4 regions of the Citrobacter portucalensis genome follow, and region 3 is predicted to be linked to each of the others. Evidence: predicted binding sites of a transcription regulator. Region 3 holds the regulator's gene; each other region holds the start of a gene.
What was found. Region 3 encodes CRP, which controls carbon source genes, mostly activating them, when cyclic AMP is high. Its sites were predicted from a motif close to ATGTGANNNNNNTCACAT; they were not measured.

Region 1 (3,623 bases), 1.2 Mb from region 3:
TATCGATGTGGCAGGTATGGCTAATCCGAAGTTGCAGCGCGTTGAACCACACCGCTTTGGCAGTACGTTAGGCCACTATGATGTTGGTTACGGGCCGTATATGCAGCTTCCGTTCTACGGTAGTTTCACGCTGCGTGATGACGGCGGCGATATGGTCGATACGCTGTATCCGGTACTGTCCTGGCTGACCTGGCCGTTGTCGATAGGCAAATGGACGGTTGAAGGGATTGAAACTCGCGCGCAATTGCTCGACTCTGATGGTCTGCTGCGTCAGTCTTCCGATCCTTACATCATGGTGCGTGAAGCTTACTTCCAGCGTCATGACTTTATTGCGAACGGCGGGAAACTCAAACCAGAAGAAAACCCGAACGCGAAAGATATTCAGGACGATTTAAAAGAGATCGATTCTGAGTAAGGAATTGGGCAAATAAAAAGGTGAGCTAAAAAGCTCACCTTTTTTACGTCTGAAGAAAATCAGAATGCGTAGTTCAAGTTCATACCGTACAACCAGGCTTTCCCTTCAGATTCAAAGGAGTATGGGCCTTCTTCGAATTTCACTTTCTGACCGTGCATATAAGAGATGCCAACATCCAACGATGCATCCTTATTAAAGGCGTAGGTTGTACCCGCGCTCAGCCAGAAGCGGTCCTGATCCGGAATAGAGATGGAACGACGGTTTGCCGGAACCGGGCTATCATCAAAGGCGATACCGGTACGGAACGTCCAGGTATCATCATAGTAATAGGTAGTACCGAGCGCGATGCGATAGGAGTCTTTGAAGCCTTCTTCTTTATAGAACAAGGTTTGGCCGTTGTTGCCTTTTGCTTTCAGCTCCTGGAACTGACTCCAGCTGGTATAAGCCATGCTGTAGTGAACCGCCCACTGTGGTGCAACGCGGTTATAGCCTGAAAACTCCCACATTTCTGGCAGGTTCAGATCAAGTGAACCATCGATCGTACTGCCGTTGGTTCCTGCTGGCAGGCTCGCGAACACCGGACGCAACTGCGCAGGAATACGGTCCATTGATGGCAGATTGCTGCGGTAATCACCGTTGAAGTCAATTTTTACTTCAGAACGGTAGGTGAAACCGTAGCGGTTATCTTTATCTACTTCATAAAGAAGGCCAGCATTCCAACCGAAGCCCCACTCGTCACCTTTCAGGCGCGCAATCTGTGTATCTGCCGGATATTGCGCGGCCAGTGATGGAGGAATTCTGCCCCCGGAGCCTGCAACGATCTGCTGTGGTAAATCGCCAGCATAGCGTTCAAGCTTCGCTTTTGCATAGACGGCGTTTAAACCGAGACCGAAGCTAAAATGATTGTTCAGGCGATAAGCACCGCTCAGGTTTAGATTGAGCGTTTCCAGATCGGTTTTCCCGCCCATCGAGCCTGCTGTGTAATTATTGTTAAACTCCGTAGCCAGGCCGTAGTTAGAGGTGACTGAGGCCCCCCAACCAAACTGATCGTTAATCGGAGCAACAAAATGCACGTTCGGTATCCAGGCTGTTGGGGCGATATTATCCTGGCTGGCGTCATTGCCAATACGCGAGCGACCGGAAATATCTACATCTGGGTCAACGAAAATTGCACCTGCTGAAAAAGTAGGGCGATCGAACATCATAATCAATGCCGGGTTACGACTGGCGTTACCTGCATCATCTGCAATTGCGCCTTCACCCGAATATGCCCGGCCAAGGCCAGAGGAAGAAAATTCGTTTAACTGAAAGCCTGCAGACCAGGCCTGTGTGGAGATAATTGCCACTGCGACTGCGAGAGCAGACTTTGTAAACAGGGTTTTCTGGCTCATGACCATAACCTCATAGATTTATTTTTATACAAACAATGTTACATGCCGTAACAGGAGCGCGAAGTGTAGGGTCTGAGGTACGACTTAGAAATCAGACCAGTGGCGTGAGTATAGGTCGGACCAGCTGGAATGTTGCAAGTATGTTTATAAATATTTTCAAATTTGATCAGAGAAACGCGATCCAGCTGGCAAAATTGCGGGGGTGCGCACTCACCTGTTTGGGCGATTTTTGTTTTAGATCATTTTTAAGTGTGATTTCGGTCACTTATCGCATTTCATACAATTAACGACTGGAGAGGCGAATAATGGGAGCGTAAAATATCCCTATCGTTTATCTGGCACCTCAGGTGCGAATACAGAGGAAATCTACAATGAGTAAATGCAGTGCTGATGAAACCCCGGTTTGCTGCTGTATGGATGTTGGCACCATCATGGACAACTCCGATTGCACCGCGTCCTACAGCCGTGTGTTCGCGAATCGCGCAGAGGCGGAAGAAACGCTGGCCGCTCTGACCGAAAAGGCGCGTGGCGTGGAATCTGAGCCTTGCCAAATCACCTCGACCTTTACTGAAGAGTCAGAAGGTGTGCGTCTGGATATCGACTTTGTTTTTGCCTGTGAAGCTGAAACGCTGATCTTCCAGCTGGGCCTGCGTTAATCTCCCCCTCTGCAAAAGCCCTTGCTATCAGATAGCAAGGGCTTTTTCGTAACTGTCAGTGATTATTCACTGTGTCTTAGCTCCCACTTTCTTTTCTCTCCGCTTGGCTAAATGTAAAAAATTGGTTAAGACTATGATCAGGTCAGACCACTTATTTTATTTTTTTTACAGGGGAGTGTTATGAGTCAGGCTTTACCGCTGGTTACCCGCCAGGGCGACCGTATTGCCATTGTAAGTGGATTGCGTACGCCATTTGCTCGTCAGGCTACCGCGTTTCATGGCATTCCCGCCGTTGATTTAGGAAAAATGGTCGTCGGTGAGCTGCTGGCGCGCAGCGAAATACCTGCTGATGTGATTGAGCAACTGGTTTTTGGTCAGGTGGTGCAAATGCCTGAAGCGCCAAATATTGCTCGTGAAATCGTGCTGGGAACCGGCATGAATGTGCATACGGATGCCTATAGCGTAAGCCGAGCCTGCGCGACCAGTTTTCAGGCAGTGGCGAATGTCGCGGAAAGCCTGATGGCGGGGTCTATTCGTGCGGGAATTGCGGGTGGTGCGGACTCCTCGTCAGTCTTGCCTATTGGCGTTAGTAAAAAGCTGGCGCGGGTGCTGGTGGATGTCAATAAGGCCCGGACTACCGGTCAACGCCTTAAACTCTTTTCCCGACTGCGATTACGTGATCTGATGCCTGTGCCGCCAGCCGTCGCTGAGTATTCCACCGGTTTGCGTATGGGGGATACGGCTGAGCAAATGGCCAAAACCTATGGTATTACCCGAGAACAGCAGGACGCTCTGGCGCACCGCTCTCATCAGCGTGCCGCTCAGGCGTGGGCTGAAGGAAAGCTGGCAGATGAGGTAATGACTACCTACGCGCCACCGTTTAAAGATCCTTTTTCAGAAGATAACAATATTCGTGGTAACTCTACGCTGGCCGATTACGCCAAACTACGTCCAGCGTTTGACCGCAAGCACGGCACTGTCACCGCAGCAAACAGTACCCCGCTGACGGACGGTGCAGCCGCCGTGATCATGATGACGGAGTCGCGTGCGAAAGAGTTGGGGCTGGTGCCGCTGGGATACCTGCGTAGTTTTGCTTTTACCGCCATCGATGTCTGGCAGGACATGCTGCTGGGACCTGCGTGGTCAACGCCGCTTGCCCTG
Region 2 (3,623 bases), 440 kb from region 3:
CTACATCAGCGAATTTACCGATACCGTGAGTAGAAGCCTGTGCACGGTGAGCTGTACCGAAAGCATCCATTACGAATACGTCGCACAGCGCAGCATATTTTTTGGACAGTGCTTCGTCGTCTTTCTTCTCGCCTTTGTTGAAGCGAACGTTTTCCAGAACCACCAGTTCACCGGCAGCGACTTCAACGCCGTCCAGGTAATCTTTTACCAGGCGAACCGGAGCAGACAGTTTGTCTTTCAGGTAGTTAACAACCGGCAGCAGAGAGAATTCTTCGTTGTACTCGCCTTCGGTAGGACGACCCAGGTGGGAAGTTACCATCACTTTCGCACCCTGTTTCAGGGCCAGTTCGATGGTCGGCAAAGAAGCACGGATACGCGCATCGCTGGTTACTTTCCCTTCTTTAACTGGTACGTTCAGGTCCGCACGGATAAAAACGCGTTTACCAGCCAGATCCAGATCGGTCATCTTAATTACAGACATGGTGAATCCTCTCGTTGATTCATAAAGTTTTGTCGACGCTCAAGCGTCGAGCCTGAAACCAATAGCAGCCATCGCTAACGTAGTGTCGAGCATACGGTTAGCAAAGCCCCATTCATTATCACACCAGACCAGCGTTTTGATCAGGTGAGCGCCACTCACACGCGTTTGCGTACCATCAACGATGGCACTGTGCGGGTCGTGGTTAAAATCTACAGAGACCAACGGTAATTCCGTATAGTCAACTATACCATGAAATGCACCTTGTGCTGCTTTTTGCAGCAACTGGTTGACTTCACTGGCTTTTACTGGTTTTTTCACCGTCACGCTTAAGTCGATCGCCGTCACATTTATGGTCGGTACACGCACCGCTATCGCTTCAAAACGATCGTTAAACTGCGGAAAAATTCGCGTGATGCCCGCCGCCAGTTTGGTATCAACCGGAATAATCGACTGGCTGGCCGCTCGCGTGCGACGCAGGTCAGGATGATAAGCATCAATAACCTGCTGATCGTGCATCGCGGAGTGGATCGTGGTGACGGTACCAGACTCAATGCCGTAAGCATCATCCAGCAATTTAATGACGGGTATTATGCAATTCGTGGTGCAGGAAGCGTTGGAAACGATCCGGTGCTCAGCGCGCAGCTGATCCTGATTAACGCCATACACAACGGTTGCGTCGATGTCGTGACTACCAGGATGTGAAAAGAGCACTTTTTTTGCACCAGCGGCAATATGCGCCTCGCCGTGTTCGCGATTGCCGAAGACCCCCGTACAATCCAGCACGATGTCGACACCCAGTTCACGCCATGGCAGCGCGTCGAGCGTTCGCTCATGCAAAATGCGGATCGCGTCATCACCAACGATGAGCTGGTCACGTTCCTGACGAACATCCCAGGCAAAACGCCCATGGCTGGTGTCATATTTCAACAAATGCGCCATGCCTGCAGCATCCGCAAGTTCGTTGATTGCCACCACGGTGATTTCCGCCCGACGCCCGGATTCATACAAAGCACGAACCACGTTGCGTCCGATGCGACCGAAACCATTAATCGCTACGCGTACGGTCATAGGTCTCCTGCAAGGATTTCTCAGAAACGATGTGGCTGACAGAGTAATGCAGCAAATCGCTCAGGGAAACCTTACCTGTCGCAAACTGCGACTAATTGGTTAATTGTCGAACATTTAATCGACTGAAACGCTTCAGCTAGAATAAGCGAAACGCGGAATAAAAGGAATGATTGTCCAGCAACAGAACACAGTTATCTGACTTGCGTCACATTTTAACGCCCTTCAACGCTAAATTTATTCCATATTCCAGAATGACGAATAACCGTAGCAAAATTATTTCATTGTCGTGTTACACACCCTGATTTAAATCAGAAAGCCCCCTGACCTGCATCTAATCACCAGCGCGAGGTCCGAGTCCCGGAGCCCTTCAATGATGCCGCAGACGGTCTGGATAGCAGACTGAGCCGTGCGATTGCGCAACGCGCGGCGCGTTCCGGAAAAGCAAAAAAAAACGGGCCGCCTGAGCGACCCGTTTTCACCTGTAATCGAAATTACAGCAGTTCTTTTGCTTTCGCGACAACGTTGTCTACGGTGAAGCCGAACTCTTCAAACAGCAGCTCTGCCGGAGCAGACTCACCAAAGGTGGTCATACCGACGATTGCGCCGTTCAGGCCCACGTATTTGAACCAGTAGTCAGCGATACCTGCTTCCACTGCAACGCGAGCGGAAACCGCTTTCGGCAGCACAGACTCACGGTAAGCGGCATCCTGCTTGTCGAACGCGTCGGTAGACGGCATGGAAACCACGCGAGCCTTCACGCCTTCGGCAGTCAGTTTGTCCCACGCAGCCACAGCCAGCTCAACTTCAGAACCGGTAGCGATGAAGATCAGTTCCGGCTGACCGTCGCAGTCTTTCAGCACGTAACCACCGCGAGCGATGTTTGCCAGTTGCTCTTCGGTACGCTCCTGCTGTGCCAGGTTCTGGCGGGAGAGGATCAGCGCGGTCGGGCCGTCCTGACGCTCAACACCGTATTTCCACGCAACGGCGGATTCAACCTGGTCACACGGACGCCATGTGCTCATGTTCGGGGTCACTCGCAGAGAAGCAACCTGCTCTACCGGCTGGTGAGTCGGGCCGTCTTCGCCCAGACCGATGGAGTCGTGGGTGTAGACCATGACCTGACGCTGTTTCATCAGCGCAGCCATACGCACCGCGTTACGGGCATATTCCACAAACATCAGGAAGGTGGAGGTGTACGGCAGGAAACCACCGTGCAGGGAGATACCGTTCGCGATAGCGGTCATACCGAATTCACGCACACCGTAATGGATGTAGTTACCGGCAGTATCTTCGTTAATCGCTTTCGAACCAGACCACAGCGTCAGGTTAGACGGTGCCAGGTCAGCGGAGCCGCCGAGGAATTCAGGCAGCAAAGGACCGAAGGCTTCAATCGCGTTCTGAGAAGCTTTACGGCTGGCGATTTTCGCCGGATTAGCCTGCAGCTTAGCAATGAACTCGTTCGCTTTTGCGTCGAAGTCAGACGGCATTTCACCCTTCATACGACGGGTGAATTCAGCCGCTTCCTGCGGGAAGGCTTTCGCATAAGCAGCGAACTTCTCGTTCCATGCAGCTTCTTTTGCCTGACCGGCTTCTTTCGCATCCCACTGCGCGTAGATTTCAGACGGGATTTCGAACGGCGCGTATTTCCAGCCCAGCTGTTCACGGGTCAGTGCGATTTCTGCATCGCCCAGCGGTGCACCGTGAGAGTCGTGAGTACCCGCTTTGTTCGGAGAACCGAAACCGATGATGGTTTTGCACATCAGCAGGGACGGTTTGTCGGTTACTGCGCGTGCTTCTTCAACTGCGCGTTTAATGGCGTCAGCATCGTGGCCATCAACGCCACGGACCACATGCCAGCCGTAAGCTTCAAAACGCTTCGCGGTGTCATCGGTGAACCAGCCTTCAACGTGGCCATCGATAGAGATGCCGTTGTCATCGTAGAACGCAACCAGTTTACCCAGCTTCAGCGTACCGGCCAGGGAACATACCTCGTGAGAGATACCTTCCATCATGCAGCCGTCGCCCATGAAAGCATAGGTGAAGTGGTCAACGATGTCGTGACCTGGACGGTTAA
Region 3 (3,623 bases):
GGGTGCTTAACGGACCATGGGACAGCATCTCTGGCGCTTCGAGAATATTCACATCTCCCGAGCTTCCCGGCCCATCATATTCCAGCCGCTGCTGACAGCGCTGGAGCGCAATTTCGCAGGACTCCAGATACCGCTGCGCCAAATCCGGCGTCAGCATCGTATGTTCCCTTGCCAGCGTGGTCATCGCGTTGATGTGTTCAACGATGAACTGGCTGTGCGTGACCCACAGTTTCATGTCTGCAAGGTAGTGCGAGTTAAATCCCGGCTCCTGCATTGCCTGGTTCAGCGAGTTGAACAGCGTGTTTTGCGTCTGGTTGACGCGCATGCGTTGATACGCCAGCGGCGTGGCCTGTGGATCGTTGCTGAGGATCAGACGAATTGCCTCCTGGTCGGCTTCTAACGCATCGTGGGCGTTCTTACGCAGCAGACCGCTCTGCCACTGTGGCCACAGCCAGAGCGTGCCGCCAAAGGCGATTAAGCAGCCAATGACCGTATCGACAAACCGCGGCACGATAAACTCTTCCCCATTCAGCGTCAGTAGTTGCAGGGTGTATACCGCCGTTACCGTAAAACCGACGGTAGCCCAGCCGTAGTTTTTACGGATGATCAGATAGCTCACCAGGGTGATCAGCAGCATGGCCGCCAGCGTGAAACCTTCGGGAATATGAAAGTGCAATGTGACGCCGGCAATAACCAGTCCAACGAGCGTACCTACGGAACGGTGTAAGATGCGCACCCGGGTCGCCCCGTAGCCATTTTGCGTAACAAACAGGACTGTCATCAAAATCCAGTAAGGCTTTGGCAGGTGTAAAGCGCTGCCCATCAGGCTGGCGATACTCAACATAACGCTGATGCGTCCGGCATTGCGCAGCGCTGGGGATTTCAACGACAGGTAGTTTTTCAGGGCAGGGATCAGTGGCAACCGACGCTGCTTGTCAGCCATTAAGTCACGGGCATACAGCGGGCGCTGGGTCCGTAGCACGCGGGCAATACGGCTGAAGTGCCAGTAGCAAAATTGCCCCACCGGATTGTCCGGATGCTGCCTGGCGATTTTCTCCAGCGTGCCAATCTGCTTTTCCATCGAGAAACGGGTCGGCAAGCGGTGATACAAAATATCATCGGCCAGTACCCGAAGGCGTTCGGCGACGGTTCGCGCGTTCCAGCGAATTACCTGCTCCGCGTGGCTACGCTCAACCAGTTTTTGCACTTCTTCTGGCTGGTGGAGGCTAACGGAAATATGCTCCTGTAAATCCAGCGCCTCCTGAAAGGCACGCAGCAGGCGTTTGTATTCGTTGTTGTGATGTGCCGACAGCATATGCATTTGCTGATAGCACTGGGTAATCAGATCCACCGCCTTTTGTTGGCGAACCAGCAGGGGAGGCAGCGCTTTTTCTGGGTCGGCATGCTGGGTCAGCATGCTGTACTTGGCTTCACAGTAATCGGCTAATTCACGGTACAGCAAGCTGAGCGATTCGCGGAGCGGTTGCTCGCGCCACATCCAGAACCAGAACCAGTTGAACAGGCCATACCATAACGTGCCCAGCGCGTAGATCAGCAGCGGCTCCCAGACGGGCATATTCCCGGCCAGGCTGAGCGTGAAAATCGCCGCGATAAGCGAGGCTGGCAGTAATCGCGCATGCAAGGGGCTTAGCTCGGCGGTTACGCCAAGAATGAGCGTCAGGCCGGTGAGGATCAATGGTAGCGGTATAGTTTGCGCAAGCAGTAGCTGCATGATCAAGCTGCACCCGGCAAACAGCGATGCACCAATGACTAAGCGTTTGAAAAAGCGCTTGTGCGGGGTATCAAGACCGGCAATGTTGCAGCAGGCAGGGACGAGGGAAAAGAGAAGCCCCAAATGAAGCTGACCGATGATCAGACCAACAGCCACAGGTAAACATAGCACCAGCGTTTGTCGTAGTGCGTAGTTGATCTCTGGGTGGTATATCAGTCTTCGCCACATCGGAGTAAACAAAAGTGGCGCATTACTGGGTAACGCGCCACTTCGATGGGGTTAACGCGTGCCGTAGACGACGATGGTCTTACCGTGTGCGGAGATCAGGTTCTGATCTTCCAGCATCTTCAGAATACGACCGACGGTCTCACGGGAGCAGCCAACGATCTGGCCGATTTCCTGACGGGTGATTTTAATCTGCATGCCGTCCGGGTGGGTCATCGCATCAGGCTGTTTCGCCAGATTCAGCAGAGTCTGCGCGATACGACCGGTTACGTCGAGGAAGGCAAGGTTGCCCACTTTTTCAGACGTGACCTGCAGACGACGAGCCATCTGAGAAGACAGGCGCATCAGAATATCCGGGTTGACCTGGATTAATTGGCGAAATTTTTTGTAGGAAATTTCAGCGACTTCACATGCGGTTTTGGCACGTACCCAGGCGCTACGTTCCTGACCTTCTTCGAAGAGGCCTAATTCACCAATAAAATCGCCCTGATTCAGATAAGAAAGGATCATTTCTTTCCCTTCTTCATCTTTGATCAGCACTGCCACGGAGCCTTTAACGATGTAATACAACGTTTCCGCTTTTTCACCCTGGTGAATCAGCGTGCTCTTCGATGGGTACTTATGAATATGGCAATGAGACAAGAACCATTCGAGAGTCGGGTCTGTTTGCGGTTTGCCAAGCACCATGCGCGGTTATCCTCTGTTATAAGCTGTCTCCAGAGCCAGAAAACGACGCTGCCTCTGGGTTTGCAAAAATATGCTTCCCGCTACCTGGGAAAGGGGCTGTCAAAAATATACTGCAGCCTGTAATGTGATGTCCTCTGCATACATGCAGTACGTCAATGTATTACTGTAGCATCCCGTCTGTTTTAGCATAGCTTTCGCCGTGTGTCTCCTGGTGTCTCGCTTCAGCATGACGCAGGTCGCCTTCCGTTGCGAGAATTGTTATGTGCGCGTAATCTGTCAGGAAAATTGAAACATTGGAGTTACGAAATATGCAAGCGCGTGTAAAGTGGGTTGAGGGGTTAACCTTCCTCGGTGAGTCCGCCTCTGGCCACCAAATTTTGATGGACGGTAACTCCGGTGATAAAGCGCCGAGCCCGATGGAAATGGTATTAATGGCTGCCGGCGGTTGTAGCGCAATTGATGTGGTATCGATCCTGCAAAAGGGTCGTCAGGATGTGACCAACTGCGAAGTGAAACTGACTTCAGAGCGTCGTGATGAAGCGCCGCGCCTGTTTACCCACATCAACCTGCATTTCATCGTAACGGGTAACGATCTGAAAGATGCGTCAGTCTCCCGCGCCGTCGATCTTTCAGCGGAAAAATACTGCTCCGTGGCGTTGATGCTGGAAAAGGCAGTGAATATTACCCATTCCTATGAAGTGGTTGCTGCTGCGTGATGTCATGCCTGATGGCGTTTCACTTATCAGGCCTACAGGATATAAACACGTAGGCCGGATAAGGCATCAGCCGCCATCCGGCAAAAGACCACATCACTCTATCTTCTTACCTTCCATCAGTCGCTGTACCAGCGGCAGCATAATCAATTCCATCGCCAGACCCATCTTGCCGCCAGGTACGACTAACGTATTGATATGGGAAATGAATGATCCCTGCAACATGGCCAGTAACCACGGGAAGTCGATCCCTTCCAGGTTACGAA
Region 4 (3,623 bases), 1.2 Mb from region 3:
GGTTTCGCTCAGCATGCCGTTGCTGTCGACCATGCAGGTCAGGTGTTGCAACTGCGGATCGGTTTTTATCGCGGTAAATAGCGCCACAATAAAGGGGAGCTGGGTAGTCGCTTCACCGCCACTAACGGTTATCCCTTCGATAAACAGTGACGCTTTACGAATATGTTGCAGCACTTCATCAACGCTCATACTCTGCGCCATCGGCGTGGCCTGCTGGGGGCACATGTGCAGGCAGGTGTCACACTGCTGACACACATCGGACTGCCACCACACTTTCCCCGCGCTCAGGTTCAGCGCCTCATGCGGGCAATGCAGCACACACTCCCCGCAGTCGTTGCAGCGTCCCATCGTCCACGGATTGTGGCAATTTTTACAGCGCAGATTACATCCTTGCAGAAACAGAGCCAGACGACTGCCCGGCCCATCGACGCAGGAGAAAGGAATCAGCCTACTGACTAAAGCGCATCTGCTGTTCATGGCTAATCACGCGAGGTTGTCGTTCCAGAATGCGCGTATTGCGCGCGGCTTCTTCGCCAAGCCAGGTGGTGTTGGTTCGTGACCCTTCGGCGCGATACTTTTCCAGATCCGACAGGCGCACCATATAACCCGTAACGCGAACCAGATCGTTGCCGCTCACGTTGGCGGTAAACTCGCGCATTCCGGCTTTAAACGCCCCGTGGCACAACTGTACCAGCGCCTGAGGATTACGCTTGATGGTTTCATCCAGAGTGAGAATGTCGCTGATCCCGGCGTGATAAAACGCGTGATGTGGCGCGACGGTTTGCAGATGGGTGATCGGGTCCGGCTCATCGCCGTAAGGCAGGCGTGCCCCTGGCGTGGTGCCGATGTCAGAACTGATGCCCGACTGTGCATGCAGCATCGCGCGCTGCTTCCAGCCATATTTCACCGGGGTGTTTTCGACAAACTCAGCCAGGTAGGCGCTAATACGATAGCCGAGCTGATTGGCGAACTCATCTTTCCCATAGCGCGCATTCTGTCCCGCCTTATCGCACAGCAGGTTAACCGCCTCCGCCAGACCATACATCCCGAACATAGGCACAAAACGTTCGGGATCAATCAACCCTTCCTGCACGAGGAAGCTATTCTCAAAGAAATGTGATTTCTCATAGAGGAATTCACATCGTGAATCAATGATGGCGATTTGCTGCTGGCAGTAGTGCGGTAGGGTGCGCGTAAAGAAGTCATCGACAGAGGTGCTGCGCTCTGCGATGGCTTTCAGATTAAGCCTGACCAGCGTGCTTCCACCCCCGGCGAGCGGCAAAGAGTTGTAACAACTGACGACGCCATACTGACCTTTTGTGAAAATTTTATCATTTTCAGGGCCGTTGGAAATATGCGGCTTACTGCACTCGCAGATATTTTGCGCCACGTTGAGCAGCAGATCGTCAGGTGTGATTTGCGGGTCATAAATGAATGTTAGATTAGGCGAAACCTGCTTTAACTCTGCATCTGCGCGTAAAATTGCACGAGTAACTGGTGTATCGGCGGGGCCGATATTGGCATGCATAAACGCGTCTGGCAGGGTTCTGTCGAGATAACGCCAGAAACGTTTTATTCGAATATCGATCTCGTCTTGTGTTAGAATTCTAACATACGGTTGCAGCAGGGCATCGAGCTGACCGAGATAAACCGGCATAGACGTCACTGACGGAACATGGTGGTAAAGAATAGTGAGTAAGGATAACGCGTCATCAAGATCCCTGGCGCCTTCCAGCTCCAGCCACGATGAGCCATTGGCCAGAAAACGCGCGTAATCGGGTAAAACATAGCGCGGTTTGAACGGGGCATGACCTTCGTACATATCGCAGATTACCCCATCATCCAGCGCCTGACGTGCCTGTGCAGGCAGTTGCGGGTAAGGCAGCGCGTTTTCAGCTTCCAGCGCCAGAAAGTGGCGTTTCTGCTCAGGGCTGAGCACTGGGCTGGTCACGATTTGTTGGCAACGCTGTTGCAGCGCGAGTTCGCTTGAAGTGGGCATCGTTGATTCCTTTTTATCCCGAAGGTGTAACGCCATTGTAGAAAGCAACGCCGCCGCAACCTTTGATCCGGATGCGCCTGATGCCACCGCATCCCTTTAGAAAAGGTGATTTATTTGAAGTAGATCTCATTATAGTAATGCAAATCTGTATGTGGTTTTCATTAACTGTGATGTATATCGAAGTGTAATAGCGAGCGGATGTTAGAATACTAACAAACTCGCAAGGTGAAATTTTATACGGCGATGCCGTTGGAGAATGTTATGACCGATTTAACAGCAAGCAGCCTGCGTGCACTGAAACTGATGGACCTGACTACCCTGAATGATGACGACACCAATGAAAAAGTGATCGCGCTGTGTCATCAGGCGAAGACCCCGGTTGGCAACACTGCCGCAATCTGTATCTATCCGCGTTTCATCCCTATTGCGCGTAAGACCCTGAAAGAGCAGGGCACGCCGGACATCCGCATTGCAACCGTAACCAACTTCCCGCATGGCAACGACGACATCGAGATTGCGCTGGCTGAAACCCGCGCGGCGATTGCTTACGGCGCAGATGAAGTTGACGTGGTGTTCCCGTACCGTGCGCTGATCGCCGGTAACGAGCAGATTGGTTTCGATCTGGTTAAAGCCTGTAAAGACGCGTGTGCGGCGGCAAACGTGCTGCTGAAAGTCATCATCGAAACCGGTGAGCTGAAAGAAGAAGCACTGATTCGAAAAGCGTCTGAAATCTCCATCAAAGCCGGTGCTGATTTCATCAAAACTTCTACCGGTAAAGTGCCGGTCAATGCGACGCCGGAAAGCGCACGCATCATGATGGAAGTGATCCGCGACATGGGTGTTTCTAAAACTGTAGGTTTCAAACCGGCTGGTGGCGTTCGCACTGCAGAAGATGCACAGCAGTTCCTGGCGATTGCCGATGAACTGTTTGGCGCTGACTGGGCTGATTCTCGTCACTACCGTTTTGGCGCATCCAGCCTGCTGGCGAGCCTGCTGAAAGCGCTGGGTCACGGCGATGGCAAGAGCGCAAGCAGCTACTAAGCCTTATATTGCCGGAGCTGTAGCGACGTAGGCCGGATAAGGCGTAGCCGCCATCCGGCATTAAGACGACTGCCGGGTGGCGCGTTGCTTACCCGGCCTACAACGGCCTTCTACTCTTTTCCCCTGGGGGTTACCGTGTTTCTCGCACAAGAAATTATTCGTAAAAAACGTGATGGTCATGCGCTGAGCGATGAAGAAATTCGTTTCTTTATCAATGGTATTCGCGACAACACCATCTCTGAAGGGCAAATCGCCGCCCTGGCGATGACCATTTTCTTCCACGATATGACAATGCCTGAGCGAGTTTCGCTGACCATGGCAATGCGTGATTCAGGAACCGTGCTGGACTGGAAAAGCCTGCAGCTGAACGGCCCGATTGTGGATAAACACTCTACCGGCGGTGTGGGTGACGTAACGTCACTGATGTTAGGCCCGATGGTCGCAGCGTGCGGCGGTTACATTCCGATGATCTCCGGGCGTGGCCTGGGGCATACCGGCGGTACGCTCGATAAACTGGAAGCGATTCCTGGATTTGACATCTTCCCGGACGACGCGCGTTTCCGTGAAATTATTAAAGACGTGG

Region 1: LY264_RS07440 (YfcZ/YiiS family protein) is a predicted target of CRP. The motif match lies at 2,056-2,073, and genes of this name have one in related genera.
Region 2: epd (erythrose-4-phosphate dehydrogenase) is a predicted target of CRP. The motif match lies at 1,743-1,760, and genes of this name have one in related genera.
Region 4: deoC (deoxyribose-phosphate aldolase) is a predicted target of CRP. The motif match lies at 2,112-2,129, and genes of this name have one in related genera.

What each region holds. Positions count from the first base shown of each region.
Region 1 is NZ_CP092466.1:1,561,961-1,565,583, forward strand. It holds gene mlaA (phospholipid-binding lipoprotein MlaA) at 1-415, shown strand, start outside; gene fadL (long-chain fatty acid transporter FadL) at 475-1,806, opposite strand; gene LY264_RS07440 (YfcZ/YiiS family protein) at 2,178-2,462, shown strand; gene fadI (acetyl-CoA C-acyltransferase FadI) at 2,643-3,623, shown strand, end outside.
Region 2 is NZ_CP092466.1:839,492-843,114, reverse strand. It holds gene pgk (phosphoglycerate kinase) at 1-481, opposite strand, end outside; gene epd (erythrose-4-phosphate dehydrogenase) at 521-1,549, opposite strand; gene tkt (transketolase) at 2,041-3,623, opposite strand, start outside.
Region 3 is NZ_CP092466.1:401,526-405,148, forward strand. It holds gene LY264_RS01855 (YccS/YhfK family putative transporter) at 1-1,960, opposite strand, end outside; gene crp (cAMP-activated global transcriptional regulator CRP) at 2,012-2,644, opposite strand; gene LY264_RS01865 (OsmC family protein) at 2,953-3,360, shown strand; gene LY264_RS01870 (phosphoribulokinase) at 3,454-3,623, opposite strand, start outside.
Region 4 is NZ_CP092466.1:4,334,533-4,338,155, reverse strand. It holds gene LY264_RS21005 (YjjW family glycine radical enzyme activase) at 1-477, opposite strand, end outside; gene LY264_RS21000 (YjjI family glycine radical enzyme) at 449-1,999, opposite strand; gene deoC (deoxyribose-phosphate aldolase) at 2,261-3,040, shown strand; gene deoA (thymidine phosphorylase) at 3,176-3,623, shown strand, end outside.